DNA from 4 places in the Moritella sp. 28 genome. Region 1 is predicted to be linked to each of the others. Evidence: predicted binding sites of a transcription regulator. Region 1 holds the regulator's gene; each other region holds the start of a gene.

Evidence for each region. Region 1 encodes MetJ, which represses methionine synthesis genes. Its sites were predicted from a motif close to TAGACGTCTAGACGTCTA; they were not measured.
Region 2: metN (methionine ABC transporter ATP-binding protein MetN) is a predicted target of MetJ. The motif match lies at 5,773-5,790, and genes of this name have one in related genera.
Region 3: metK (methionine adenosyltransferase) is a predicted target of MetJ. The motif match lies at 2,863-2,880, and genes of this name have one in related genera.
Region 4: metB (cystathionine gamma-synthase) is a predicted target of MetJ. The motif match lies at 5,319-5,336, and genes of this name have one in related genera.

Annotation. Positions count from the first base shown of each region.
Region 1 is NZ_CP056121.1:137,203-144,976, reverse strand. Features, by position in the region: gene ppc (phosphoenolpyruvate carboxylase) at 1-874, shown strand, start outside; gene metF (methylenetetrahydrofolate reductase) at 973-1,860, opposite strand; gene HWV02_RS00620 (bifunctional aspartate kinase/homoserine dehydrogenase II) at 2,004-4,427, opposite strand; gene metJ (met regulon transcriptional regulator MetJ) at 4,604-4,930, shown strand; gene HWV02_RS00610 (RNA-binding S4 domain-containing protein) at 5,084-5,653, opposite strand; gene HWV02_RS00605 (hypothetical protein) at 5,861-6,349, opposite strand; gene HWV02_RS00600 (Ig-like domain-containing protein) at 6,357-7,774, opposite strand, start outside.
Region 2 is NZ_CP056121.1:4,356,762-4,364,535, forward strand. Features, by position in the region: rRNA gene HWV02_RS19300 (23S ribosomal RNA) at 1-2,783, opposite strand, end outside; tRNA gene HWV02_RS19305 (tRNA-Glu) at 3,032-3,107, opposite strand; rRNA gene HWV02_RS19310 (16S ribosomal RNA) at 3,227-4,771, opposite strand; gene gmhB (D-glycero-beta-D-manno-heptose 1,7-bisphosphate 7-phosphatase) at 5,085-5,639, opposite strand; gene metN (methionine ABC transporter ATP-binding protein MetN) at 5,910-6,944, shown strand; gene HWV02_RS19325 (methionine ABC transporter permease) at 6,934-7,590, shown strand; gene metQ (methionine ABC transporter substrate-binding lipoprotein MetQ) at 7,622-7,774, shown strand, end outside.
Region 3 is NZ_CP056121.1:869,670-877,443, forward strand. Features, by position in the region: gene HWV02_RS03995 (endonuclease I family protein) at 1-449, opposite strand, end outside; gene HWV02_RS04000 (hypothetical protein) at 662-892, opposite strand; gene HWV02_RS04005 (SprT family zinc-dependent metalloprotease) at 1,018-1,551, opposite strand; gene metK (methionine adenosyltransferase) at 1,648-2,799, opposite strand; gene HWV02_RS04015 (YfaZ family outer membrane protein) at 3,050-3,652, shown strand; gene clcA (H(+)/Cl(-) exchange transporter ClcA) at 3,729-5,138, opposite strand; gene tkt (transketolase) at 5,602-7,590, shown strand; gene panD (aspartate 1-decarboxylase) at 7,749-7,774, opposite strand, start outside.
Region 4 is NZ_CP056121.1:4,023,719-4,031,492, forward strand. Features, by position in the region: gene HWV02_RS17730 (LytTR family DNA-binding domain-containing protein) at 153-875, opposite strand; gene HWV02_RS17735 (LytS/YhcK type 5TM receptor domain-containing protein) at 887-2,518, opposite strand; gene HWV02_RS17740 (pseudouridine synthase) at 2,740-3,429, opposite strand; gene yqfB (N(4)-acetylcytidine aminohydrolase) at 3,603-3,956, opposite strand; gene metB (cystathionine gamma-synthase) at 4,083-5,249, opposite strand; gene HWV02_RS17755 (PACE efflux transporter) at 5,432-5,851, opposite strand; gene HWV02_RS17760 (VirK/YbjX family protein) at 6,221-7,159, shown strand; gene HWV02_RS17765 (GNAT family N-acetyltransferase) at 7,195-7,716, opposite strand; gene HWV02_RS23055 (hypothetical protein) at 7,735-7,774, opposite strand, start outside.

The DNA.
Region 1 (7,774 bases):
TGCACCTGCACATGCAGCTTTATTATCACAACCTCCAGGTTCATTAAAAGGTGGTTTACGCGTAACAGAGCAAGGTGAAATGATCCGCTTTAAGTTTGGCCTTGCCAATGTTGCAGAACAAAGCTTAAACCTCTACACCAGTGCAATTTTAGAAGCTAATTTACTACCGCCGCCAGCACCAGAACAAGCTTGGCGTGATGCAATGGATCAAATGTCTTCGGATTCATGTGAAGAATATCGCTCATATATCCAAGGCCATGAAAAATTCGTGCCTTACTTCCGATCTGCGACACCTGAGTTAGAATTAGGTAAACTGCCACTCGGTAGCCGCCCAGCAAAACGTAAACCAAACGGTGGAGTAGAAAGCTTACGCGCCATCCCTTGGATCTTTGCATGGACACAAAACCGCTTGATGTTACCCGCTTGGTTAGGTTGTACAGCAGCATTCAAAAACATGCTCGATTCAGGTCAGCGTGAGACACTGCAAGAAATGCAGCAACAATGGCCGTTCTTTAATACCCGTATTGAAATGTTCGAAATGGTATTTTTGAAAGCTGATGCTTGGTTAGCGGAATATTATGACCAATGTCTAGTGACTGAAGATTTATGGCATTTAGGCAAAGAACTACGTGCAAGCTTGGCGTTAGCAACTGAGTTGATCTTAGGTTTAACACCTGACACGCAATTACTTGATGCTCAGCCCTGGAGTAAAAAGTCAATTGAGTTACGTAACCCGTATACCGACCCTCTGAACATCCTACAAGCAGAGCTATTAAGCCGCGCGCGTAGTAGTGAAGAAGTGAACCCAGATATTGAACAAGCCTTAATGGTAAGTATCGCTGGTGTTGCTGCAGGTATGCGTAATACCGGTTAACTTTCAATTTAGTTATCAGCTAATGAATAGATAATAAAATGCCGACATCATGTCGGCATTTTTGATTCTGATATAAGTAAAGATAACCAGTACGATGATTATTTTGGACGTACACCCAATGTATGACAAATAGCATACGTTAGATCAGCGCGGTTTAACGTATAGAAATGAAAGTCCTTCACCCCTTCGCGCGACAATACTTTCACTTGGTCAATGGCTATACTTGCGCCAACCAGATTACGTGTCGCCTGATCATTATCTAAACCTTCAAACTGGTTGTGCATCCAATTAGGCACTTTTACATTGGTCAGTTTTGAAAACTTACATAAGGTTTTATAATTTGATACTGGTAAAATACCCGGCACGATCTCTTTATCAATACCGACTGCCGCACAACGGTCTCGGAAGCGTAAAAAACTCTCGGTATCAAAAAAGAACTGTGAAATAGCACGATCAGCACCGGCATCAATCTTATCTTTTAGCGCGAGCAGATCTGCTTGCGCATTTTTTGCTTCGGGGTGAACTTCTGGATAGGCGGCAACTGAGATATCAAAATCATTTACCTCTTTTAATAAAGCAACTAAGTCAGCTGCATACATATCAGGCTGATTCAAGCCCGGTGGTAAATCACCACGTAAAGCCACGATATTACGAATACCGTTGTCCCAGTAATCTGTTGCAATCTGCTTTAGCTCTTTGCGATTAGCGTCAATACAAGTGAGGTGTGGTGCAGCAATCAAGCCTGTTTCATGCTTAATTTGTTTAATAATGTTATGAGTACGATCACGAGTACCGGAATTAGCACCGTATGTCACAGACACAAATTTAGGGTCTAACGCTTTTAAACGATTAATTGACTCCCATAAAGTAGACGTCATCGCTGGAGAGTTGGGCGGGAAAAATTCAAATGAAACGTTAATATCACGTCCCAATTCAGAAACACTTTGATTCAATACTTCAATATTTTGTGCGTTGTGAAAACTCATACTTTATTCCCTTAAGATGTTTAGACGTCCATACCTCTTTACGTCTCAATCATCACAAGTTTGGTGGATAAAGTCAACGCACATAATTCATCTTAAACATGAATTATATGCGCATTGGTTTTCGACAGAGGAGAATGTAAAAATTAACGCGCGAACAACTTACATAATTGGAAAAGATCAGATTGAATAGCACCCGCAGTCACATCTCTGCCAGCACCAGGGCCTTGGATCACTAATGGGTTATGGCGATACCAGTGACTATTAATTGAAAAAATATTATCACACGGCAATAAGTTGGCAAATGGATGGGTTGGTTCTAAGAACTCTAACCCAACCTGCGCCCCTTCTTTACAACTAAAACTAGCGACATAGCGTAATACTAAGCCCTGCTTTTTGGCTTTATTAAACATATGTAATATTTTGTCATCGAGTGCTTCGCAATGTTCTAAAAACTCGTCCACTTTAAATGCCATTAGATCTTCTGATACCAATGACTCGAGTTTAATATCGCCAAGATCCATCTCATAGCCCGCTTCACGGCTTAGAATAAGCAGTTTGCGCTGTACGTCCTTACCCGATAAATCTTCACGAGGGTCAGGTTCCGTTAGCCCTTGATGCCAAGCTTGTTCCACTAATTCCGAGAACGCAATTTTACCATCATATTGTTGAAACAACCAAGATAAGGTACCAGAGAAAATACCGCTAACAGCTGTCACTTGATCACCACTGTGTTGCAGCATATCCATAGATGATTGGATCGGTAACCCTGCGCCAACCGTGGCGTTGTATAACCAATAGCTTTCATTATCACTAAAGCTCTGCTTAACCCGATTATAAAATTCACTGCTCGCCGCGCCAGCGAATTTATTTGCTGAAATCAGATGGAAACCGTGTTGGGCAAATTCAGGATAATAATAGCTGATAGCTTCACTGGCGGTAATATCGATAATCACCAGTTCATCAAACGGGTGCAATGCGAGATTAGATAATAACTGTTCCCATACAAACGATTCGGGTTGGAAGTCATCAAGTACCGTCGCAGCATCCAGACCATTGAAGTCTAATACCCCGCCCTGAGAGCCATATACACCGCATAAACACAGTTCGACATTTTGTTGTTCGGGTACTTTATGCATTTGCTCCGCAAACAGAGATAGCCAACCAGCACCGATATTTCCTTTACCAAACAGCACCACACCAATGCGTCTTGGCTGCTTAAATAACGCCGTATGTAACTCTTTCAATAACGGCTCTAACACCACTTTCTGCAGAACGGCACAGATACTTAAATGGTTTTCACCTGTCTGTACAAATGTCAGATTATGCTCTGAAATTAATTGATAAAACTGATGTGATTGCAACGCATTATCGGTTACACCAGAACCCACTAGCGCCACCATACAAAAACCACTCACATGCTCAATGGCTTTTACATTAGATTGCTGCTGTTTATATGTTGCTAATGCAGTAAGTGCAAACTCAACAATTTCAGCGGTATAACCAAATCTAACCATATAATCCGTCGGACGGCGTTTGATACAGATAGGAGAGAGTTGCTGCTGTGCTAACAATGCAATTAACTGATTATATTGTTGCTGGTAATCTGCATCATGATTAAACTCAACATCCACTAAATGTAGATCATCAATCGAGGTGACAATTTTAGCCCCTTTACCTTTTGGTAAACGACGGTGGATCTGAGTTGACCCCTCATCAGGGGTATAACTGCAACGTAACTGCACATGCTGTTTACTCTCGACAACAGGTTGTAATGTACGCGCATGTAATACGGGAGAGCCTAAACGCGCGAGCTCAGCCGCTTCATAAAGTGATAATTTAGTTTGCAGTTCAGCATCTTTTACACGACGTGGGTCGGCACTAAATACCCCCGCAACATCGCTCCAAATAGTGGTTTGATCAGCATCTACTAATGCAGCTAACAAGGTCGCAGAATAATCAGAGCCATTTCGCCCCAATGTCACAGTACGCTGTTGTGTATCTGCAGCAATAAAACCGGTCACGACAACGCGATTAGTCAGGGTCGCTAAACACGAGTCTAATTTTTGGCGAGACACCATTTCATCAACCACAGGTTGCGCGGCTAATTCAGTTGTTAAAAACAAGCGAGAATCTAAATCATTAGCTGGTAGTTCGCTTTGACTCAGTAAAGCTGCTAATAATCGTGCGGACCACACCTCACCATGCGCTAAAATTTGGTTTTTAGCATACACATCAAGGGTAGTTTCTAATAAATGGCCTATAGTATGAATATCATCTTGCAATGCAGAAGTGAGTTGTGTGCATAAGGCACCTTCTAATAGTTCTGTAACTAACTTAGTTTGATACTCGCATGTCGCAATAAGACGTTCCGATGCAGCTTGATCACCGTCTTCGGCTAATTGTAATAATTCTAATAATTGATTGGTGGTCTTGCCCGCTGCAGAAACGACAATAAGATCGCGTGCTTTGGTGTGTTGGCTAATTATCGTCAATACTCGACGATAACAGGTAGCATCAGCTAAACTACTGCCACCAAATTTATGAATACTGCGCTTAATTGCGTCCATGCGTTCTCCCGAACTTAATATCGAATTAATATATTTCCAGTAACTCAAAACATACACTATTAGGCTACAACAGGTCAATAGACGTCTAGAGCTCTTTACATACTGATTGCCAATAATCAAATTCAAAGGTAGACTTATTACTTATTCATAAATAATAATTTACGCAAAGGTCAAAAATGACGAAGTGGAACGGCGAGTATATTAGCCCCTATGCAGAGCATGGGAAAAAGAGTGAACAGGTTAAAAAAATTACTGTTTCAATTCCTTTGAAAGTATTAAAAGTACTGACAGATGAAAGAACTCGCCGTCAGATTAATAATCAACGACATGCAACCAACAGTGAGTTGTTGTGTGAGGCATTTTTACATGCTTACACAGGTCAACCATTACCTGCCGATGAAGATTTAACAAAAGACAAACCAGACAGTATCCCTGAAGAAGCTCGGGCACAAATGTTAGCGCTGGGTATCAATATCGATGATTATTTAGAACAAGATGATTAGTCACTAACTAACGAATGCTAAATAAAGAACGTCTGAAAATAAAACAGGCCCACCTTTTATAAAACAGGCCCCAATTATAGGAGCCTGTTTTGATTTAACCTATATACAATGCGCTATCTAGCTCGCATTGTTGCTAATACCTTAAAGTGAAATCTAAAAACTAAAAGGAGCCGCGCGGCCTTTTTTCTTTTTCTCAACCGGTTTCGGTTCAGCTACTTTCACTTGTTTAGCTTCAGATTTTTTCTTTTTCTTCTTTTCAGGCTGCTCCCAGATACCTTCAGGGATGCTGTCGACAACAGGCTTAGCAACTGGTGTTGGTGCAATAAATTCGGGTTCAACAGCAACATCTTGCTCAACAGTATTGTTTCCTGTGAAATAGTCTTCAGTAACATCGTTTTCTGTAATATATGTTGCTACAGAATCAGACTCTAAAGCCGCAGGGTCCACAAATTCTTCTTCATCAGTAATATCGTACTCTGCAAGTTCTTCCGCAGACATGACTTGATAAGCTTCACCATTAAAACCAATGATATCGCCAAACATGATCTTTTTACGTTTGCGTGTTTCAACTTCACCATTCACATACACATAGCCGTCTGCAATATAGTTCTTCGCTTCACTGCCCGAGGTCACTAAATTTTCGATTTTTAAGATCTTATATAATTCAATCGGTTCTTCAGCGACAACAACAGGGATAACTTCAATTTCATATTCTTCAGACATGGGAACCTTAAATGTGGGCAAATAGCGAGTCTTTATACAAGTATAAGATTAGAAATGCAAACGCCAAATAAGTTAAATTAGTCATCCAAACGACAATAAAAATATCGGACATGCATATAGCAAAAGAATACCACCTAAATATAAGAGGTGGTATTCTGGATTGTAGTGATATGTCGTACAACAATTCAATGTTGATACATTAAGTTATTATAGTGGTGAATAACTATGAGTGTTCACTTCGATTTCGGCATCTTTTACAATACTCATGTCTTTAATCTGCTTTAATTTTTCGAGCAAATCGATTTTTTCATTAAAAGTGATAATGAAGAAACGCTCACCCACAGTAAGGATGTCTGCGTTATCAAATGATAACGCAGTATCAGGGTCTATCATTTCAACCAAAATAGATCCTGTTAACATCCCTGATTCTCCATTGTCCAATGCTTGCATTTCCTGCCCTGCGTATAAAGTCGCTATATCACTATTCTCTTCAGAGAATGTGTATGACGTAGGACTTACCGGAGAAAATTTGAAGCCACTACTTTCAATGACGATATTATCATTTATGTTTGACGGAGACGGTACCGTAGAAAGCGTTAATTCGTTTTTATTATAGGTAATTATATTCGCATTAGATAATGAGCTACATAAAAGTAATGTAAATATAAACATGTGTGCTAATTTTATTCTCATCATATATCCCTTAGTGGCCATAAATACGAATAGCAACATTATTAAGTGCGCCATTTTCTATATTATTACTTAGTGTGATTTTCTGTATGCACTTAGTTTCATCTGGCTTTCCATGTTCAGTACAGTTATTAAGGGCTTCTTCGTCATGAAACATGCGGTCCCCCAGTCCACCCATCTGAGGCAGAACTTTGTAGTAGGTGAAATCACCTCTATTCGTATCTGTCACTTTGATGGTCCAATTACCTTCCGAGCTTTCACCGAAAAATGCATGACTGAGTAATACCGTATTATCGAATTTTGCATTAGTCTCAGTGACTAGGCTTCTTGGTGTAAATATCATGGAATGTGTTCCGGATGGAGATATAACCTCAATGGCTATATCGCTATTACGCGCATGATTTATCCCTACTTTTAATTGCACTGCTTCAATCGTCATCTGTTGTACTATATATACTTTCTTTTTAACACCACTATTACCTTCTGGTATGGTAGAGCTTGACAGGTCGTTTGGATTAACAAAAGCAGTCTCTTTTAATTCAGGTAATAAGGTATAATTATTTGCTGCCATTTGAACTGCCGCAGTAGCATCAAGTAAGCCAAATCCGTACCAGTTATGAAAGTGATAGCCAGCCTTATTTGTTACCCAACCAGGCTCTGCTACGAACTTAGTATCTTCGCCTTCATTCGTAATTGTTATAGGTGTAAAGTCCTTATCAATTTTCTTTGCAGTCTTAGCCATAATATAGCGTACATCTCGCCAAGTCAGCTCAGTATTAACGCCAAATATTAATGCCGCTACGCCTGACGCAACGGGTGCGGCTCCAGATGTACCACCGAATGATCCTGTGTAATTGCAGTTTTCCTTAATAGATGGATAACCGTTTTCACAACCAGTTGTGTCTGTCGTAACCTCACCGACTGATGCCGATGCAAATACCGCAGCGCCTACAGATGAATAAGGATATAAAGGATGTAATGGATCATTCTGTATCCCTGAAATTAGAGTGTTATAAAAACTCGAGTTATTGACACTTACACCCGCATTATTCGCTGTTAATTCAGGTTTAGATTTATCTGCTGCATATTCACTATAATTTATGAATTTAAAATCACGGGTATAAACACTTTTAAATGAATTTCCTGCAGCTTTTATAAGTAAAACACCACATCCATCATTATTTTTTTTAGTGGCGCTTTTAAGGAGAGCCTCTCTCGCACGAAAAGGTATTGTGTTGGAAGACCTTAATTCCCCCCAATAATGACCATAGCTTTGGTTTATCACTAATGCATCTAGAGACCGTGAGCCTCCATGACTCTCAATCCAACTTTTTTGAGTTTGTACCTTAGTCCAGTTCAGACCAAATAGCTTTGCTGAAGGAGCGACACCTCGTCCACCGATACCATTAAATCCCGTTTCAGCAATAAGAC
Region 2 (7,774 bases), 880 kb from region 1:
GTCCCAGTGAGAACTCATCTCGAGGCCTGCTTCCCGCTTAGATGCTTTCAGCGGTTATCAGTTCCGAACTTAGCTACCGGGCAATGCTATTGGCATAACAACCCGAACACCAGTGGTTCGTCCACTCCGGTCCTCTCGTACTAGGAGCAGCTCCTCTCAATTCTCAAACGCCCACGGCAGATAGGGACCGAACTGTCTCACGACGTTCTAAACCCAGCTCGCGTACCACTTTAAATGGCGAACAGCCATACCCTTGGGACCAACTTCAGCCCCAGGATGTGATGAGCCGACATCGAGGTGCCAAACACCGCCGTCGATATGAACTCTTGGGCGGTATCAGCCTGTTATCCCCGGAGTACCTTTTATCCGTTGAGCGATGGCCCTTCCATTCAGAACCACCGGATCACTAAGACCTACTTTCGTACCTGCTCGACGTGTCTGTCTCGCAGTTAAGCTGGCTTATGCCTTTGCACTAACCACATGATGTCCAACCATGTTTAGCCAACCTTCGTGCTCCTCCGTTACTCTTTGGGAGGAGACCGCCCCAGTCAAACTACCCACCAGACACTGTCCGCAACCCCGATAAGGGGCCTACGTTAGAACATCAAACGTACAAGGGTGGTATTTCAAGGTTGACTCCACATCATCTAGCGACAATGCTTCAACGTCTCCCACCTATCCTACACATGTAGGTTCAATGTTCAGTGCCAAGCTATAGTAAAGGTTCACGGGGTCTTTCCGTCTAGCCGCGGGTACACTGCATCTTAACAGCGATTTCAATTTCACTGAGTCTCGGGTGGAGACAGCGTGGCCATCATTACGCCATTCGTGCAGGTCGGAACTTACCCGACAAGGAATTTCGCTACCTTAGGACCGTTATAGTTACGGCCGCCGTTTACCGGGGCTTCGATCATGAGCTTCGACCTAAGTCTAACCCAATCAATTAACCTTCCGGCACCGGGCAGGCGTCACACCGTATACGTCATCTTTCGATTTTGCACAGTGCTGTGTTTTTAATAAACAGTTGCAGCCACCATTTCTCTGCGACCGACAATAGCTTACGGAGCAAGTCCTTCACCATCATCGGCGTACCTTCTCCCGAAGTTACGGTACCATTTTGCCTAGTTCCTTCACCCGAGTTCTCTCAAGCGCCTTAGTATTCTCTACCTAACCACCTGTGTCGGTTTGGGGTACGATTCTCTTATATCTGAAGCTTAGAGGTTTTTCCTGGAAGCCGGGTATCAACTACTTCATCTCCGTAGAGACTCGTCATCAGCTCTCAGCCTTAATGTGCGCCCGGATTTACCTAAGCACACAGCCTACAACCTTAAACATGGACAACCATCGCCATGCTAGCCTAACCTTCTCCGTCACCCCATCGCAATATAAGTGAGTACAGGAATATTAACCTGTTTCCCATCGACTACGCCTTTCGGCCTCGCCTTAGGGGTCGACTCACCCTGCCCCGATTAACGTTGGACAGGAACCCTTGGTCTTTCGGCGTGGAGGTTTTTCACCCCCATTATCGTTACTCATGTCAACATTCGCACTTCTGATACCTCCAGCAAGCTTCTCAACTCACCTTCGACGGCTTACAGAACGCTCCTCTACCATGCAAGAACAAGTCTTGCATCCGTAGCTTCGGTGGTATGTTTAGCCCCGTTAAATCTTCCGCGCAGACCGACTCGACCAGTGAGCTATTACGCTTTCTTTAAAAGATGGCTGCTTCTAAGCCAACTTCCTGGCTGTCTGAGCCTTTCCACATCGTTTCCCACTTAACATACACTTTGGGACCTTAGCTGACGGTCTGGGTTGTTTCCCTTTCCACGACGGACGTTAGCACCCGCCGTGTGTCTCCCGCGATTGAACTTATTGGTATTCGGAGTTTGCAAAGGGTTGGTAAGTCGGGATGACCCCCTAGCCTTAACAGTGCTCTACCCCCAATAGTTAGACGCGAGGCGCTACCTAAATAGCTTTCGAGGAGAACCAGCTATCTCCCGGTTTGATTGGCCTTTCACCCCCAGCCACAAGTCATCCGCTAATTTTTCAACATTAGTCGGTTCGGTCCTCCAGTTGATGTTACTCAACCTTCAACCTGCCCATGGCTAGATCACCGGGTTTCGGGTCTAATCCCAGCAACTATTCGCGCAGTTAACACTCGGTTTCCCTACGGCTCCGCTATTCGCTTAACCTTGCTACTGAAATTAAGTCGTTGACCCATTATACAAAAGGTACGCAGTCACAGAACAAGTCTGCTCCCACTGCTTGTACGTATACGGTTTCAGGTTCTATTTCACTCCCCTCACAGGGGTTCTTTTCGCCTTTCCCTCACGGTACTGGTTCACTATCGGTCAGTCAGTAGTATTTAGCCTTGGAAGATGGTCCTCCCATATTCAAACAGCATATCACGTGTGCCGTCCTACTCGATTTCACAGTAAGGTCGTTTTCATGTACGGGACTATCACCCTGTATCGTGAAACTTTCCAGAATCTTCCACTAACTTCCAAACTGCTTAAGGGCTAGACCCCGTTCGCTCGCCGCTACTAAGGGTATCTCTATTGATTTCTTTTCCTCGGGGTACTTAGATGTTTCAGTTCTCCCGGTTCGCTTCGTAACGCTATGTATTCACGTTACGATACTCTACAAAGTAGAGTGGGTTCCCCCATTCGGAAATCTGTGGATTAACGCTTTTTATCAACTCCCCACAGCTTAACGCAGATTAACACGTCCTTCATCGCCTCTGACTGCCTAGGCATCCACCGTATACGCTTAGTCACTTAACCATACAATCTAAAGTCGACCGTACAATTGAAATAACTAGGTATTATCTAGTTTTTTTCGCCTCAAGAATACTCAAGAACACTATATTGTTATTACCGAAGTAATAACGTGTTTTAAGAACTTCTTTATTTATTCAGCTTTCCAAATTTTTAAAGAGCAATTTGCTAAAAAGCAAAGATAAGCATTCGCTGCTTAGCTTTGATTTTTAATCAGAAAGAAAAAATACTCCATCTTCCTTACAGAAGAAAGATGGTATCCCGTACGAGATTTGAACTCGTGTTACCGCCGTGAAAGGGCGGTGTCCTAGGCCTCTAGACGAACGGGACACTATTTACTTTCTACGTTTGGATTTCATCCCAAACGTTGTCTTATTTTCATAAGACTGTCTTTAACGTTTCTATTCAAGCAATTTGTGTGGGCACTTACAAAAACTAACAACTTTACGTAAGGAGGTGATCCAGCCCCAGGTTCCCCTAGGGCTACCTTGTTACGACTTCACCCCAGTCATGAACCACACCGTGGTCATCGCCCTCCCGAAGGTTAAGCTAATGACTTCTGGTGCAGCCCACTCCCATGGTGTGACGGGCGGTGTGTACAAGGCCCGGGAACGTATTCACCGTGACATTCTGATTCACGATTACTAGCGATTCCGACTTCATGGGGTCGAGTTGCAGACCCCAATCCGGACTACGACGCACTTTATGGGATTCGCTTACCATTGCTGGTTTGCAGCCCTTTGTATGCGCCATTGTAGCACGTGTGTAGCCCTACTCGTAAGGGCCATGATGACTTGACGTCGTCCCCACCTTCCTCCGGTTTATCACCGGCAGTCTCCTTAGAGTTCCCACCATTACGTGCTGGCAAATAAGGATAAGGGTTGCGCTCGTTGCGGGACTTAACCCAACATTTCACAACACGAGCTGACGACAGCCATGCAGCACCTGTCTCATAGTTCCCGAAGGCACCAATTCATCTCTGAAAAGTTCTATGGATGTCAAGAGTAGGTAAGGTTCTTCGCGTTGCATCGAATTAAACCACATGCTCCACCGCTTGTGCGGGCCCCCGTCAATTCATTTGAGTTTTAACCTTGCGGCCGTACTCCCCAGGCGGTCTACTTAATGCGTTAGCTTAAGAGCCCAGTTCTCAAGGAACCAAACTCCGAGTAGACATCGTTTACGGCGTGGACTACCGGGGTATCTAATCCCGTTTGCTACCCACGCTTTCGCATCTGAGCGTCAGTTACTTGCCAGGTGGCCGCCTTCGCCACTGGTATTCCTTCAGATCTCTACGCATTTCACCGCTACACCTGAAATTCTACCACCCTCTCAAGAACTCTAGTTTGCCAGTTCGAAATGCAGTTCCCAGGTTGAGCCCGGGGCTTTCACATCTCGCTTAACAAACCGCCTGCATGCGCTTTACGCCCAGTAATTCCGATTAACGCTTGCACCCTCCGTATTACCGCGGCTGCTGGCACGGAGTTAGCCGGTGCTTCTTCTGCGAGTAACGTCACAGCAGTAGAGTATTAATCTACTGCCTTTCCTCCTCGCTGAAAGTACTTTACAACCCTAAGGCCTTCTTCATACACGCGGTATGGCTGCATCAGGGTTTCCCCCATTGTGCAATATTCCCCACTGCTGCCTCCCGTAGGAGTCTGGACCGTGTCTCAGTTCCAGTGTGGCTGATCATCCTCTCAGACCAGCTAGGGATCGTCGCCTTGGTGAGCTCTTACCTCACCAACAAGCTAATCCCACTTGGGCTCATCTAGTCGCGAGAGCTTTCAAGAAGAGGCCCCCTTTCACCCGTAGGTCGTATGCGGTATTAGCAGTCGTTTCCAACTGTTGTCCCCCTCGACTAGGCAGATTCCCAAGCATTACTCACCCGTCCGCCGCTCGACGCCAGAATAGCAAGCTATTCTTCGTTTCCGCTCGACTTGCATGTGTTAAGCCTACCGCCAGCGTTCAATCTGAGCCATGATCAAACTCTTCAATTAAAAGTTTTTTGACTAATCAACGATGTTGATTAAGTCGGCTCAATGAATTCTGTACTTCAACAACAAACCGAGGTTTGTTGTTTATAAAACCAAATCTTTCGATTTAATTTAATGTTCACAATTACATTGATATAATTTTTGGTCATTATATCTCTGCAAGTGCTCACACAGATTGCTTGAATAAATTGTTAAAGAACATACTGAGCGGCTGCTGCCGTGTCAGTGGGGTGGATTATAGAGAACTACGTTTTATTGGCAAGACTTTTCCTTAAAAAAAACGCAACTGCTCAAATAACAACCAATAAGTGTCGATTTAGTCGTTAACTATCGTTTTAGCCGCAGATAATAGGTCTATAAACACAGCATCTGCTGCTTCTGCACCTTTTTCACATAGCACTTTACCCGTCGACACCAAATAATTGGCTTTGAGCTGTGATTTTTGACCAGCCTGAATATCAGATAGTTTATCACCCACTAAATACGAGTTAGCAAAATCAATATCTAGATCTTTACCTGCACTATCTAACATCCCTGTATTTGGCTTACGACATAAACAATCTTGCTTATAATCACCAATACCTTTTTCGGGATGATGAGGACAATAATAAATACCATCAAGATCGACACCCCGATCGGCAAGTGACCAATCCATCCATTCCGTGAGCGTCATAAATTCATCTTCAGTATAATAACCTCGTGCAATACCAGACTGATTTGTTATTACAACTAATAGATAACCATGCGCCTTCAATAATTGCATTGCTTCAATGCTGCCATCAATGAATTCAAAATCATCAATTTTTGAAACATAACCTTTATCTTTATTAATCACACCATCACGGTCTAAGAACACAGCTGCAGTTGCCACTATTATTACCTTTATTATCAATCATTCTAATTGCACATTATTTCACGTCATAAAAATTACGCAATCCATACCTTTTACATGTAAATGTAAACCTAAGCAATTAAAACTACCTCAATAGAAATAAAACACAGTTTAGCCATCTAGATGTAAAAAAGGCCATTGACTTTGGGCAACTAAATAACTAGCATATGTATCCAGTTGTTACTCATAAATGAAGAATTAATATCTAATCTTATATATCAATTTTTACTTTTCGTTTTAGGCGTTGAAATGATTAAATTAACAAATATAAATAAAATATTTGAAACTACAGACAAACCTGTTTATGCCTTGAAAGACGTTAACCTAAACGTCGAAAAAGGTGAGATATTCGGTGTTATAGGTTCATCAGGTGCGGGTAAAAGTACCCTTATTCGTTGTGTAAACTTACTTGAAACTCCAACATCGGGATCAATTCAGCTTGATGGCGTTGAACTAACTCAACTAAATAAAGCAGAACTATGTACTGCACGACGCCAAATCGGCATGATATTTCAACATTTCAATTTATTATCGTCTCGAACTGTATTTGATAATGTAGCATTACCGCTGGAATTAGCAGGTATTGATAAAGCCGAGATCAATAGCAAAATTACACCACTGCTTGAGTTAGTTGGCTTATCAACAAAACATAAAGCTTACCCTTCGGAATTAAGTGGCGGTCAAAAACAGCGTGTGGCGATTGCGCGTGCATTAGCTTCAGAACCTAAAGTACTGCTGTGCGATGAAGCAACATCAGCACTAGACCCGAGTACAACAAAATCAATTTTAGAACTATTAAAAAATATTAATGCACGACTAGGCCTGACGATTCTACTTATCACGCACGAAATGGAAGTGGTTAAAAATATCTGCCATAAAGTTGCGATCATTGATAAAGGCGAATTGATTGAACAAAATACGGTAGCGAAGTTCTTTGCTAATCCAGAAACAGAATTAGCACAAATATTTATTGAAGCAACGATAAACCTAGAAATTCCTGATGAGTATAAACAACGATTATCGTTAAATAGGAAAGAAAACTCAACGCCATTAGTACGTCTTGGCTTCACTGGTAACAGTGTTGACTCAGCCGTTATTTCAGAAGTAAGTCGTACATTAAATGTTGATGTGAATATTTTAAGTGCCGATATTGAATTTGCCGGCGGCATCAAGTTCGGTTATATGCTTGCCGAACTTATTGGTAATAAAGAAAACACTCTTGCAGCCAAAGCATTTTTCCAACAACACGCAGTTAATGTAGAGGTTATCGGTTATGTCGACTGATCAAATGATTAATTTACTTTTTACCGCAACGATTGAAACACTCGTGATGGTCGGTATTGCCGCTGCAATTGCATGTTTACTGGGTATGCCAACAGGCATCCTATTGCATGTAACAAAAACCAACGGTATTTTAGAAAATAAAAAATTAAATAATGTATTAAGTGTGATTGTAAATGTAGGTCGTTCAGTACCTTTCATTATTTTACTTGTTGCAATCATTCCTTTTACACGCCTGATTGTCGGCTCATCAATCGGCACTGGCGCAATGATCGTTCCACTAACAGTTGCTTCAATCCCTTTTATTGCTCGATTAATTGAAGGTGCATTATTAGATGTGCCAGCAGGGCTAGTCGAAGCAGCGCAAACAATGGGCGCGACACCACTACAAATTATAATGAAAGTGTTAATCCCAGAAGCAATGCCAGGAATTATTAATAGCATCACAATCACGTTAGTAACACTTGTAAACTACTCAGCAATGGCGGGTACTGTCGGCGGCGGCGGCCTAGGCGATGTTGGTATTCAGCATGGTTACATTGGCTTTAACCCTACTATTATTCTAATTACAGTAATCTTACTGGTGATCATCGTACAAGTTATTCAATCAGTCGGTGAACGCTTAATAAGTAAAGTCGACCACAGATAATAAATTTTAACAACTCAAGGAAATATTAATCATGGAATTTTCACTAAAGAAATTAGTATCAGTAACAGCAATTGCATCAAGTGCGTTATTAAGTGCATGTAGTGGCGACAAAGACTCAACAGTATTAAAAGTGGGCGCAATGGCTGGCCCTGAAGCGGAAGTCATTGAGATTGCAAAGAAAATT
Region 3 (7,774 bases), 730 kb from region 1:
CGTAGTGCATTAACAGCGCCAATCGCGGGATACAAGTTGTACATATCCGCCTGCATATAACGGTAAGCTATATTTACTTTTTCGGCGCAGCGACGACCCTTAAAGCTCTTACCTTTACTATTCACACACGCACTATTACCTTCTAGCCATTCACTGAAATTACGGCCAAAGTTCTCCGCTGGGACGACGTGTTCCCATTCAATTTTTGCCTGGCGTTTCACATGTTTTTGTGATGTAAAACCATTATGGTCGGTGATCTTCTTTTTGCTATTGAAATCAGCCTGGCAATAGATCGTCAGTCTAGGTACATCGGTATATACCTGCCGTTCAAGCATTTTTTTGGCTTTACTAAAGGATTGATTTGTTTGATTTCCATCGTTCGAAGCATTAGAAAAAGAAGGGAATAATAAGGTGGTTGATATAACTATAGTACCGAATTGTTTTAACATTACAGACTGCTCCAATGTAATAATTCAGCATTGTAGCACAACTTAGAATAGACGATAGAATAGTAAAATAATCTTAATTAACGGAGTGTTGACTATGAATAATATTGTTAGAGGTGAGTGTAATATAAAGAAGTTTGACTGTTGAACTAGAGAGGGGGTTTAGATATAAAAAAGAGCAGAAGATAGCAACTGCTCTCTAGGCATCTAAGTGGTTATTCTGCGCGAGAAGCGGCGTAACGTACTGCGATATCTGAATCCGTAAGCATTTTTTCTTTTAACACACCGGACTTTGCCATGAAAATACGTTGAGAGATAGATAAAGCACTCAGATCAAGAGTTCGGGCGATTTGTTCCGCTTGATTTTTGTTACGCTTTAAAACTGCAGCTATCAGTTTTTCCATTTCATAATCGGTAGATCTTGCAGTATCTAACGTTTGAGTCATAACCTAGTTCCCTATCACAATGGTATGTATTGAGTTATTTTATCTGATGAATTTAGATAAATACACCTATATACGTTAATTTTTTAGATAATTATCAAACAAGTTGTCACATCTACAGTTTTAAGTTAATCCATTGTTATTAAATGTTTTATGATTAAACTTTGTTTGCAAGAACGACAAATATATTTGACGCTATCACGGACTATCTTATTATGGCGACGAATTGTTAATAAGTGTTCTGTACAGTGACAAGCATAGGTAAAAGTTTTGCCTTTCACAGTTGAAACATCATATTGGTGCGTAGTTTTGGCTGCGAGATCAAATATTTGATTCATGATTTGTTGCCATTCTTTACCGTGGGGTTTAGTGCGCCCATAAATTTGATAAACCAATAGGTGTGCAACTTCATGTGGCACTGTGTGTGCGATGAAATGCTGTTGGTTTTCTTGTAACAAGATAGAGTTAAAACGTAATTCATTAATTTGTAATCGAGCGCTACCTGCTGCTTTACCACGTTGTTTGAAATTAATGCTTGGTCGGGGGAATGTTTTATTTAACTTTAACTCAGCTTGTTGATAGCAGGTTTCTATTTTATCTAAAACTAATTGTTCTACGGTATGTGAGCTGACATTTTGTTGCAGGAGTAAATCATTAAGCATAGTATTATCTACAAAATCATTTATAAAAAAGGCGCTCTGGTTATGTTACCAAAAGCGCCTCTTTATAATCAACCGTTAGCTAAAAACTAATGTTGACTAAAGACCTGCTGCATCACGTAGGATTTCAGCTTTGTCTGTTGCTTCCCAAGAGAATTCTCTACGACCGAAGTGACCATAAGCAGCTGTATTTTGATAAATAGGGCGCTTAAGATCTAACATTTCGATTAAACCGTGTGGACGTAATTCGAAATGTTCACGAACAAGTTTAACAAGTAGTTCTTCGCTTACTTTACCTGTACCGAATGTTTCAACAGAGATTGACGTTGGTTCTGCAACACCGATCGCGTAAGAAACTTGTATTTCACAACGGTCAGCAAGACCTGCTGCTACGATATTTTTAGCTACATAACGTGCTGCGTATGCTGCACTACGGTCAACTTTTGATGGATCTTTACCAGAGAATGCACCACCACCGTGACGCGCCATACCGCCGTATGTATCAACGATGATTTTACGGCCTGTTAAACCACAGTCACCTACTGGACCACCGATAACGAAACGACCAGTTGGGTTAATGAAGAATTTAGTTTCTTTAGTTAACCATTGCTCGGGTAGTACTGGCTTGATGATTGTTTCCATCACAGCTTCTACTAAATCTGCTTGTTTGATATCTTCAGAGTGTTGAGTTGAAAGCACAACTGCATCGATACCAACAATTTTGCCATCATCATAAGCAAATGTGATTTGGCTTTTTGCATCTGGGCGTAACCAAGGAAGCGTACCACTTTTACGTACTTCAGCTTGGCGTTTAACCAGCTTGTGTGAATACGTAATCGGAGCTGGCATTAATTCTTCAGTTTCATTGTTTGCATAACCAAACATTAAACCTTGGTCACCAGCGCCTTGCTCTAGTGGATCATCACGGTCAACACCTTGGTTGATGTCTGGAGATTGTTTACCAATTGTGTTTAATACGGCACAAGAGTCGGCGTCAAAACCCATTTCTGAGTTGATGTAACCGATTTCACGTACTGTTTTACGGGTGATTTCTTCGATATCAACCCAAGCGTCAGTCGTTACTTCACCACCAACCATAACCATACCTGTTTTAACATAAGTCTCGCAGGCTACGCGTGCTTTTGGGTCTTGAGCGATGATTGCATCAAGTACAGCATCGGAGATTTGGTCTGCAATTTTATCAGGGTGACCTTCTGATACTGACTCAGAGGTAAACAAGTGTTTAGCCATAGTTTTAATTCTCTCTTAATTTAAACACAACCGACGTAATGTACGTTCATATGTGTAGAAGTTTTAACATCTAGACGGCTATTCTAAACTAGTTTGCCTGTATTAAGATAGTCCTTGGATCATATTAATTTTGCAAATATGTTTAAAAGTACTATTTAAAGAGAATTTTTGTATATATATGTAATAAATAGTCAATATGAAGTAGCATAGGACGAAAGTATTAAAAGTATGAAGTGACGGGATTTTTTCAATGAGAGAAATTATTCGATCACTATCATTAAATGTAACTACCACTCTTGCCATTGGGAATAATAAAGTGTCATTGAAAAAATCATTAGTTATCACTGCCGGGTTACTGGCTAGCTTTAGCAGTTCAGCATCAAACATCTCACTTGCCTTCAATAACGATAATATTATTTTGGGCTATGATCTTGAAATGAAAGAAGCGCTAAAGCTAAAAGGTGACTTCCTACAGACTATCGACAATGGTTATACCGCAGATACGGGCCTTTATGCATTTCAAGATGTTGGTTCAACATTCTTTGAACTTGGCGCGAAAGCCGTAAGAATGGATAACGATAATGGTGATGGTTATGCATTAGCATTTGGCGGTTTAGGTGGCTTACGTTTAACTCAAGAGTTTAGTGTAGAAGCTAAATTCCATTTCAGCCCTGAAATCCTTGCATTTGGTGACACTGAAAATTACACGCAGTGGGTCTTTCGTGCTAACTACGAGTTAATGCCAACAGCAAGTCTCTTTGCTGAGTATAATCATACAACGGTTGAGTATAAAAATATGCCGGAAGAACGTCTAACAAGTGACTTTCTATTTGGTTTGAAATGGATATTCTAAGCCGTTAGAGGCTTTGTAAATATCACGAAAAAAGCACCTAGTAGGGTGCTTTTTTGTTTCTAGCTAAAATATGGCATTAAGTTGTAGTAGGGCGTGTTGTTGTTATCTCGTTATCTTCTACAGTGGGTTCTTTAGGTAACGATAGTTTTAATAATTCGGCATAAAGAGGCTTACCACCAAGAGCTTGTGCGACAAGCGTAGCGCCAAGACAAGTGATGAGTAAAGGCAGAATCAATTCATAGCTATCCGTCATTTCAACCACTAATACAATACCTGTCACTGGCGCTCTCACTGTCGCGGCAAATAATGCGCCCATCCCAGCTATTGCGTATACCGTTGGTTCTGCTACGAAGCTGGGAAATAGCTCGGCTGCAATAACGCCATAAGCAAGACCAAATAAAGTGCCTAGCGTTAACATCGGGGTAAATACACCACCAGGTGCGCCCGAAGCAAAACAAGCGATAGTACCGAATAGGCGGATAACAAATAAGCCGACTAAAATAGCCCAAGTACTTGGTTCTTGAATCATCCTAACCATTAAATCTCTGCCGTTACCAGCCATGTCAGGTTCGAATGATTGTAATAGGGCGAACAGGCTACCAAAGAATACACCGGTAAGAATAATACGGTGCATTTTATTATTCTGTTTACGTTTTAATAATTTTGTACTGTTTATAATCCAACGGTTGAAGTACACGCCAATAACACCAAAAATGGATCCTAATAAAAGAAATAGCCAAAGTGATGTAAGCGGTGGCACATCAAAATGCATGACAGGCATAACGGCTTCTTGACCATGAAAAGCACGCATGACAATAGTGGCAACAGCTGCTGCGAGAGTCACACATTTTATCGATGTCATATTGTAGCGAAAGTGTGGACGCATTTCTTCGATAACAAATAAAATTCCGGCAAGTGGTGCATTAAATGCGGCTGCTAGTCCAGCCGCGGCACCTGCAGCAACAAGGATATGAGTAGCGTTGGTATAACGCTTTGCTGTATCTGCAAACATACGCCCAATCGTGCCACCGATTTGAATCGATGGACCTGCACGACCAAAAATCATACCTGAGCCAATAGCTAATGTACCTGCGATAAATTTAACCGGCAATAAGCGACGCCAGCGAATGCCATACATACCATCAAGCGCACCTTCGATATGGGTAATACCACTGCCTGATGCTTCGGGGGCGAAGCGTAATGTGAGCCAAAATGAAAAACCAACCATGGCGCCACTGAGTATCATGATTAACAATATATTGAGGCTTGGTGGCAATGCTAAAGGATTAAATATTTGTAATCGCTGGGCGTCAGTCCATAGTACTGCTGCTTCAAATAATGCAATGATTAAGCCTGTCATCCCGCCTACAAGTGCAGATATAATAGGTAGCACAATGTAGTCGTGTTTGGCAGAAAGTAATTTTGGGCTTGTACGGTGTTTACGCAGTGCAGTTTTAAAAAATTTTAAATTAGGTGATTTTGCCATTCTCATGTGCCGTCTGATACTGTGAAAAGAGTGCAAATAAGCTCGTGTCGAGTAATAACCATTAGCAATACATAACGGCATAAGTTGCGTTATTTATGATCATTGTCTGATCGTTTTATGCTAAGTTCGTTGTGGAGAATGAATGCAGAAACAGTATAACGAATAAACAGCTCCGATAGTATTTCTTTTTAGTTAGGTATCATAAAAATAATTCCGATTAAAAATTATTATTTATGTACAAGGCTCACATTCTTGTGAATAAAACTACAGTGTAAAATTCATTTGAGTGTTAACATGCTTTCATTCGAAGGTGACTGGGGTTTGTCTAGAACGTTAATACCCCGACCTGAACCTAAAATTCGATAAATCTAAATAAACTAAAAAAACTTGTTATACATAAGATAATTTTATGACAATATAACAGCTTAAAAGTATTTTAAATTAATCTCAGCAGGAGCAAACTATGCCATCTCGTCAAGAGCTAGCGAACGCGATTCGTGCCCTAAGTATGGACGCAGTTCAACAAGCAAATTCAGGCCATCCAGGCGCACCAATGGGCATGGCAGATATTGCCGAAGTATTATGGCGTAAGAACCTTAACCACAACCCAGCAAATCCAAACTGGGTTGACCGTGATCGATTTATTCTTTCAAACGGTCATGGCTCAATGCTTATTTACTCACTGCTACACCTAACAGGCTATGCATTACCAATTGAAGAATTGAAAAACTTCCGTCAATTACATTCAAAAACACCTGGTCACCCAGAATACGGTTACGCGCCTGGCATTGAGACGACAACTGGTCCACTAGGCCAAGGTATTACTAACGCTGTTGGTATGGCAATTGCTGAAAAAACATTAGCAGCGCAGTTCAACAAACCAGAACATGAAATTGTTGATCACTTCACTTATTCTTTCTTAGGCGATGGCTGTCTAATGGAAGGTATCTCACATGAAGCATGTTCACTTGCTGGCACATTAGGGCTAGGTAAACTAGTTGCGTTCTGGGATGACAATGGTATTTCAATTGACGGTGAAGTTGATGGCTGGTTCACTGACGATACAGTGAAACGTTTTGAAGCTTATGGCTGGCATGTTATTTCTGTTGATGGTCATAACAGTGATGAAATCCAAGCGGCAATCGAAGCATCTAAAGCTGAAACATCACGTCCAAGCCTTATCTGTTGTAAAACAGTGATCGGTTTCGGTTCACCAAACAAAGAAGGTACGCATGACTGTCATGGTGCTCCTCTAGGTGACGCAGAAATTATTGCTACACGTGAAAAATTAGGTTGGAAACACCCTGCATTCGAAATTCCTGCAGATATCTATTCTGAATGGGATGCTAATGAAGCTGGCGCACAAGCTGAAGCTGAATGGAATGAAAAATTTGCTGCATATGAAGCTGCATACCCTGAACTAGCTGCAGAATACGCACGTCGTACTTCTGGCGAGTTACCAGCTGATTGGGAAGCTAAAACGTCTGACTACATCAAACAGCTACAAGCTGATTCTGCAAAAGTAGCAACACGTAAAGCATCACAAAACTGTATTGAAGAATTCGGCGCAATGTTACCTGAGTTACTTGGTGGTTCTGCTGATTTAGCGCCATCTAACTTAACGATGTGGTCAGGTACTAAAGCAATCACTGCAGATGATGCGTCAGGTAACTACCTGCATTACGGTGTACGTGAGTTCGGTATGACGGCAATCATTAATGGTATGTCTTTACACGGTGGCTTCACGGCTTACGGTGCTACATTCTTAATGTTCATGGAATATGCGCGTAATGCAATGCGTATGGCTGCATTGATGAAAGTGCAAAACATCCAAGTTTACACACATGATTCAATTGGCTTAGGTGAAGATGGTCCAACTCACCAACCAGTAGAACAAGTTGCAAGCTTACGTATGACGCCTAATATGAGCGCATGGCGTCCATGTGATTCTGTTGAATCAGCAGTTGCTTGGAAACACGCAATTGAACGTAAAGATGGTCCTACAGCATTAATCTTCAGTCGCCAAGGTCTAACACCTATGCCGCGTACTGATGCACAGTTAGCTAACGTTGCTAAAGGTGGTTACACGCTAGTAGATTGTGATGGTAAACCAGAACTTATTCTTATCTCTACAGGTTCTGAAGTTGAACTTTGTACTAAAGCGGCTGCAGAACTTACTGCAAAAGGTCGTAAGGTACGTGTTGTATCTATGCCTGCTACAGACGTATTTGATAAGCAAGATGCTGCATACCGTGAATCTGTTCTACCGTCTGACGTTGTTAAACGTGTTGCTGTTGAAGCGGGTATCGCTGACTTCTGGCACAAATACACTGGTTTTAACGGTACTATTATCGGTATGACTACATTCGGTGAATCAGCACCTGCTGAGCAACTGTTTGAAATGTTCGGTTTTACTGTTGCAAACGTAGTTGCAGCTGCAGAAGCACTTTAATTTAAATACCGTGTGCAGCTGGCACACTACTTTTAATTAGAGTAACGAAAAAAGAGCGCTTAGGTGCTCTTTTTTATTTGTTGTGATTGGGACTAAATTATAGACACAAAAAAACCAGCATGACGCTGGTTTTTCACTATTCCGTATCGGTTTGCGAACTAGGCAACCTGTACTGGAATATCGC
Region 4 (7,774 bases), 1.2 Mb from region 1:
ATCTCCAACGAATTGAAAAGCATGAAGGCGACAGTATTGATCACCTTGTTAAGCCACTAAAATACGGGGTCCGCAGGAGATAACAATAGGCGGAAAACAATAAAAAATGAGATGCAATAAGTACGGTATGAAGTGCAATATAACGGTATGAATTACAATTTCATTAATTCACGAAATTCTTTTATATTACTGCGACTGACAGGTATTTCACTGCCGATGTCACGTACTTTGAGTTGATAGGTACAATTCAGCCAAGGGATGATCTCCTGAATTTTATCTATGTTTACACAGTAAGAACGATGACAGCGAAAAAAGCGCTGTTCAGGTAAACGATTAATTAATTCGCTCATGGTAAAAGGGACAATAAAAGCATCCTCTTTAGTAAACACATTAGTCACCTTCTCATTAGCCACCGCATAATAAATATCATCGATGGCGGTAACGAAAATACGGTTATCCTTAATCAAATTAATCGTTTTAGCTCTGACGTCTTCAGGCTGGATGGCTTGGCATTGGTGAGTTGCTTCTAACTTGGCTAATAGCCCAATAATACGCTTTTCATTCAGTGGTTTTAATAAGTAATCAAAGGCCTCTAGTTCAAATGCATCCACTGCAAATTCTTTATAAGCGGTGGTAAACACAATATGCGGTTTTTCAGAAAATTGATGGATATTACGTGCGAGTAACATACCATCAATTGATGGTACATTAATGTCTAAGAAAGCGATATCGACCTTATTAGTTTGCAGATACTTAAAGGCTTCTAAACCATCATAAAAGGTAGCAAGAATCTCGATATTACTATAGCGTTCAATTAAATACGTCAGCTCTTCCCTTGCTAAATATTCATCTTCGACGATCAGGGCTTTCAACATGCAGTTACCTTTTATTTCAATTCGTTGACGTAAAATACGATTTCAGTACCTTGCCCAAGACGTTTAATATACAAACCCTCACCATATAATAATAAGATCCGCTGATGCACATTCATTAAACCAATATGATGGCTTTCCATCGTGCCGTTATAGAGCTTATCAATAACGTGCTGGCTAATTCCCATCCCAGTATTTTGAATAGTGATTTTGAAGCGCTGCGCATCTCGCTTTACCGAAATATTGACTTTACCGGGCTGGCAAGAAGGTTGAATTCCATGCTGAATTGCATTCTCTACCAAGGGTTGAATCAATAAACAAGGAATAGTTGGGTGCACATCATCAACATCAAATATAACTTCGAGCTTGTCACCAAATCGAGCTTGCTCAATAGCGACATAATCCCTTACTTGTTGTAATTCTTCTTGGATATCGATCAAGTCATTATTACGTTCTAGGTTATAACGTAGAAAATCGGCTAAATTGGCAATCAATTGACGGGCTTTATCGGGATTAATACGTACTAGCGTGGAAATAGCATTCAAAGTATTGAACAAAAAGTGTGGGTTAATTTTACTTTGTAATGCAGAAAGCTCTGCTTTACTCGTCATGGTTTTCAACTGCTCAAGACGTGAAACTTCCATTTGAGTGGAGATCAATTGCGATAAGCCGATGGTCATTTCACGTAATGACGGTCGAATACGGTGTGGTTGGCGATAGAATATTTTAAACGTACCGCTAACTACGCCGCTTTCCCACAATGGGATAATTAACAGCGAATGAAAGCCGTGTACATTAAGATTATTACTAATTATTTGTTCGCCCGTATTAACCGCCTGCTGGGTCATTTCACTGATCTTGTGGTAAGTATCCAAATAGTTTTTTTGACCAACACCAACATAAGCCAATACGTCTTTTACATCGGTAATGGCGACGGCGTCTGCATTCGTTTCTTTACGAATAATACTGCATACTTTGATCAATGAGTCGCGGTGATTATTGCGAAAATAAGGTAATGTTTTATTGGCGATATCGAGGGCAAGTTTTGCTTGTTTAGCGGCGATTAAATCTTTTTCGTCATCTAAATCTTGAACCAATTTGATAATAAGCCCAATACATACAGCACCACCGATCATCGGCACGCTAATGTGTTCAACAATCGTGTACGCGAGTTCCTTATCTTCAGATAGGGTCACAATTAAAATCATGGTTAAAGTTTCGCAGAGCATACCGACAATAATGCCCCATTTTGCGTAAGATTTTTTGTGGCATCGAAAATGGATCCAAGTTGCTAATAATCCCGCAATCGTACTGGAAATTAAACAAGCTAATGATGTTGGTCCGTCCATGTCGATAATATAGCGGTGTAAACCTGAAATAATGCCCGCAGGAATAGCCACCCAAGGACCAAAAATGATCCCACCAGATAAGACGGCAATAATGCGCACATTGATAAGAGACCCTTCAACATTGACACCCGTGTAGTTACTAAAGACAGCAAATAGAATGAAAAGTATCGAGATGAGGGCTGTTTCAACGGGGTGTCGTCGGGTTTTGATAACAATATGTTGGAATAAATTGGTGCGTGTTAAAAAAAATAATGCCATGAGCATCAGTGCTGCGCGCTCAAATACCGCCAGCAACATCATAAATTGTTCGGTGTACACAGAGAAAAGCCTTAATACCATCGCATAAAAGATATTTACGCTTTAATTGTACCAATCATATCAACTTTACTCTATTGATTGTTTGATTTGAAACATAATACTCTAAATCATATTCAGAGTGAGCAATGACATAGCTAAAATGGCGTTCGTCATCGTCCCAGCTGCAACGCTTTAGGCTTATTTATCTAGACGTTAGGACATCAACAGGTAAATGAATTCACTTCATCATCGGTTAAATAACGCCACAGCCCAACTTCTACATCCAACTGTATCGCACCTATTTTTTCGCGGTGTAAGCTCACCACCCGATTCCCTACAGCTGCAAACATGCGCTTCACTTGATGAAATTTACCTTCGGTAATTGTCAATAATACTTCTTTCGGTGATACAACCTCTAAAATAGCCGGACGTGTTAATTGCTGCTCGCCTTGTAATTGCACACCATAAGCAAATTTAACCGCAACATCATCGCTAATCGGTCGAGATAAGCCTACACGATAGACCTTTTGACAATGCTTGGTTGGGGTAATGATATTAAATGACCAACGCCCATCATCAGTGACCAGTACTAGCCCCGTCGTATCGGCATCTAAGCGCCCTGCTACATGTAATTCGGATGCGTTAGCGACATCGATATAATTAAATAATGACGGGTAAGCTTCATCGATATTAGAGCAAATGGTATCAGCCGGTTTGTGCATGAGGATATAGCGGGACGCTCTTGCTATCAGCGCCTTACCATTTAAACTAATATAATTGTTTTCATGCACCTGCGTTGTCACATCACAAATGACTGCGTTATTAACCTCGACACAACCAGCACTTATCATCGAAGTTGCTTCGTTTCGGCTTAACTCAGTACTTTTACAAACAAATTTATCAAGGCGCATTAAACTAAATTCTATATCAGATAAAGAGCGCTATTATCCTTGTTCAGCAGTAATAATCAACGCGATTTTAAGTATCAATAGATAATATAAAACCAGCAGATTAGTGTAAGATCTCATCATTAAAAGGAATTTATTATGTCGGTATACCAAGTACAACACCAATGGGGTGGTGCTTACGTCATCGGCACCGCGTCTGCATCGAAAGCTGACTTTGCAACAAGCTTATAAGACACCACATATAACTGTTCAATGCCCGGGTAAATATCTTGGATCACAGCTTTCAGCACAGCTAATGTCATGTTTTCTTGCTCGGCATGAAAATCAGATAACGCGGTAAATAAAATAGGCTCTACTGAGATAATAGATAGTTGGCAAAACTCACGTCCACCTTCTAACGTAGAAACAGTCACTATCGAACCCGGGACATAGTTATTTTCAGATGCATCACGAATGGTAATGGTTTTTTTACCGCTAAGAATATCTGTTTCAAAGCGTTCAAAGAAGGTCATGGTGGTTGGTTGTGTCATGCGGGTTTCTATTATAAAGATAAGAGGTAGGCATTATATCCTATTTTCTATCCAGCACGACCCACAATAAGATAGAGTGATTGTTATCACCCTATCTACTATCTACTATCTACTATCTACTATCTACTATTGTTGACTCTTAGCTAAACCATTTGCTAAGTCAGCTAAAATATCATCTATATCTTCAATACCAACAGAAATTCTTACTAGCGAATTTGTAATACCAGCAACAAGACGAGCGCTTTCTTCCATACCAGCATGAGTCATGGTTGCAGGATGAGAAATAAGACTTTCTACGCCACCTAATGACTGCGCTAACGTAAACAACTCTAGATTAGCAAATAATTTTTTCACTGCCGCTTCGCCACCTTTAACATTAAAACTGAGCATCGCGCCAAAACCCGCCTGCTGCTTTTTAGCGATATCATGACCAGGATGATCTTCAAAACCAGGAAAATACACGGTATCAATAGCATGATGAGATTTTAAAAAACTCGCCACTTGCAAAGCATTTTCTTGGTGTTGTTTCATCCGAATAGGTAACGTTTTTAGCCCTCGTAACGCTAAAAAGCTATCAAAAGCGCTACCTGTAATACCAATACAGTTTGCCCACCAAGCTAGCTCTTCACCAAGGGCTTGTTCTTTAGTCACTAAAACACCACCAACCACATCACTGTGGCCATTAATGTATTTAGTCGTAGAGTGAAAAACAATATCTGCACCGAGTCCTAACGGTTGTTGTAATGCAGGAGAAAGGAAAGTGTTATCAACCGCAACCAAGGCACCAACCTCGTGACACGCTTTAGTAACAGTCTCAATATCGACTAAGCGTAGCAATGGATTGCTTGGGCTTTCCAGTAGCACCAACTTAGGTTTTCCAACTAACGCTTGGGCCAATGCGGCTTGATCATTCTGGTCAACAACAATGAGTTTAAATTGACCACGTTTAGCTAAATGAGTAAATAAACGGAAACTACCGCCATAACAATCATGAGGAATAACCACTAAGTCATCAGTGGACAACAATTGACATAGAAGATGCACAGCTGACATACCAGTACTGGTAACAATACCTACGCTACCTTGCTCCAAATCAGCAACGGCTTGTGCGAATGTTGCTCTGGTTGGATTTCCCGTACGAGAGTAGTCAAACGTACGTTTATCATTAAAACCTTTTAATGAATAAGTGCTTGATAAATGAATGGGAGCAACGACAGCACCATGATGCTCATCTGTATTTATTCCTGCTCTCACTGCCGCTGTAGTGATATTTTTTATCTTGGCATTTGACATATTTTTCCCTCATATTCGACAACCGTGGTCATAATTATATTCAACAATCACCATGGATGGCCGAACAGCTGGACTTCCAGACAGCTATAACACTAAGCGTTCTACATATTTTGGTCAAGATGTTTTTAACATAAGTGAAGTAAACATCATTCTCGTCAGGTTTAAAATGTACTTTAGTGCCATTATCCCGCGGTAGGCCGCACTGGAAATAGCTTATCGTACGCTAAGTTATAGCCATAAGCGTAAAACAAATAGAAAACAACCATGCCGATATCAAGCACAAACGCATCCCATAAGCTTAAGTCTAAAAACCACGCTATAAACGGGATAGTTAAAAACAGTAAACCGCCTTCAAAACCGATGCTATGTACAATACGGATCAGGGTTGTTTTCGTTACTGAACCCATTTTTTTCAACATGTATTTATCAAAACCAATGTTGTATACATAGTTCCAGCCCGTCGCCACAACCGAGAATAATACGCCCATAGCACCGACATGACCAAGATCAAAACCGAGTTGACTTAATATACCCATAATCACAACTAGGCCAATTATCTCAAATAAAATCGCATGTCTAATACGGTCTAATCTTGTTCTCATCTTTTGCTCTCCACATCATCAATTTGTATGTCACACCCATTGTCGTAACCATACTTTTATAAATATTTATTGTGACGGCTACTCTATAGTGAAAAAACATAACTAAAAGTTAGTTTCCATCTGTTTTTCGGATGTATTAAGCACAGGCGACCTCAAATTTACAAAAACATACAAAATTACACTTAGCTAAAAATACCACTTTTAGTATAATAACTCTGAATAACGGGAAGGTTAAATGAAATCAATGTAGCGCTAGATTCCATATAAATTCTACATATCAGGTATTAATATCGTAAGACATTAATACTGAACAATGTAATAAACCTCACTTTAAAGTATAAATAACAGCCCAACTAGGAATAAAAATCGATGTCTACAATTAACATCTTTGAATTAGCCGATCAGATTTACCCGAATGCAAAAGGGATTAAAAAAATACAAAAAAAAGTCAGGTTCTCTTTTTGGGCGTTAAAAAACGGTAAATCAGTCAATGCGATGGCAGATCTTTTTTCCCGAGATAATTTAAAACCAGTATTTAAAAACAACCCTAGAATCATGGAAAAGCCGCTAAAGCCCTACATATGCGCTAACTGGTCAAGTACAGAACGAATTAAATATTTAACCGAACATTATCTGTTTATTGATGATACTTTTGGCACACACGCGAGTACTGTGGTTTCAAGTAAAGGTATTAGCATCTTAGATTTTGAAAGTTTAAGCGGACAGAAATATTACGTTATGTTATATCAAGGGTCTAGCCGTGAAGGTGGCCTTGGTATTCGTTTGGTTAACGAAAAATATCAAAATATTTATACTTTAACATGTAACATTTCCGGTACCCATACTAAAACAATGCACATTGGGGCATTGCAAGGTGCTAGTGAGGAAATAGAAAACCGTCATGCGCTAATTAAAGAACTAACTAAATCATTACACGGATTACGCACCAAATCATTATTAGTTGAAATGGCATTAATGTTGGCACGTATTTTAGGTATTAGTGAAGTCAAAGCTATTTCTAATAAAGGTCATGTCTATCAAGCACTGAATTATATTATCTCGAAAAGAAAAGTAATAACCTTTGATTATGATGGCTTGTGGGACGAATTTGAAGCAACAAAAATAGACCCATACTTTTTTGGTTTGTCTGTGTCTACGCCACGAAAAGACCCACTGACATTGAAAAAAACCAAACGTAAAATGTACACTAAACGATACCAATGGTTAGATGACTCTGAAATAACCATGGCGACAAATTTAGCGCCTTGGCTGGTGAATCCAATAATAAAAAACGAGCAAACTAGCTAAAAACATACTCAACAGCTAGATACAAGTTCACAACATTAAGCTTGTGAACTTGTATTTAGTTTATAAATCCAATCTGCATATAAAACACCACCTATGCTATATGCTTGTGGTATCACTTCATCAAGCTTAAAACCACACTTCGCCAACACCTTTTCTGAAACAACATTACCTTCAGTCACGATACCTTGAAAGACTGAGATAAGGTGCACTCGCATTGCCCAAGCGATAACGCCAAGTAATGACTCAGTGGCATAACCCAGACCAAAGTATTCCGGTAATAACAGATAACCGACTTCTGCAGATCGGCCATCATAATCAAAACCCGTGATACCAACTGCCGTATTGGTTTCAACATCGGTGATCACCAAACATAACCAAGCACCAGAAGTAACAGACCAATTAGGTAAACGTGATTCAAATTTAACACGAATATCATCGTCACTTGGTTGATCAAAACATTTTTCAATCACACGCGATTCTGTATGTAAACGTAAAAATAACGGCCAATCTTGTTCCGTTATTTGACACATACTTAAACGTTGAGTCGTGATCTGCATATTTCTCCCTTTACTACTTTATAGCGTAAATCTAAGTATCATGAAAGCACACATACCT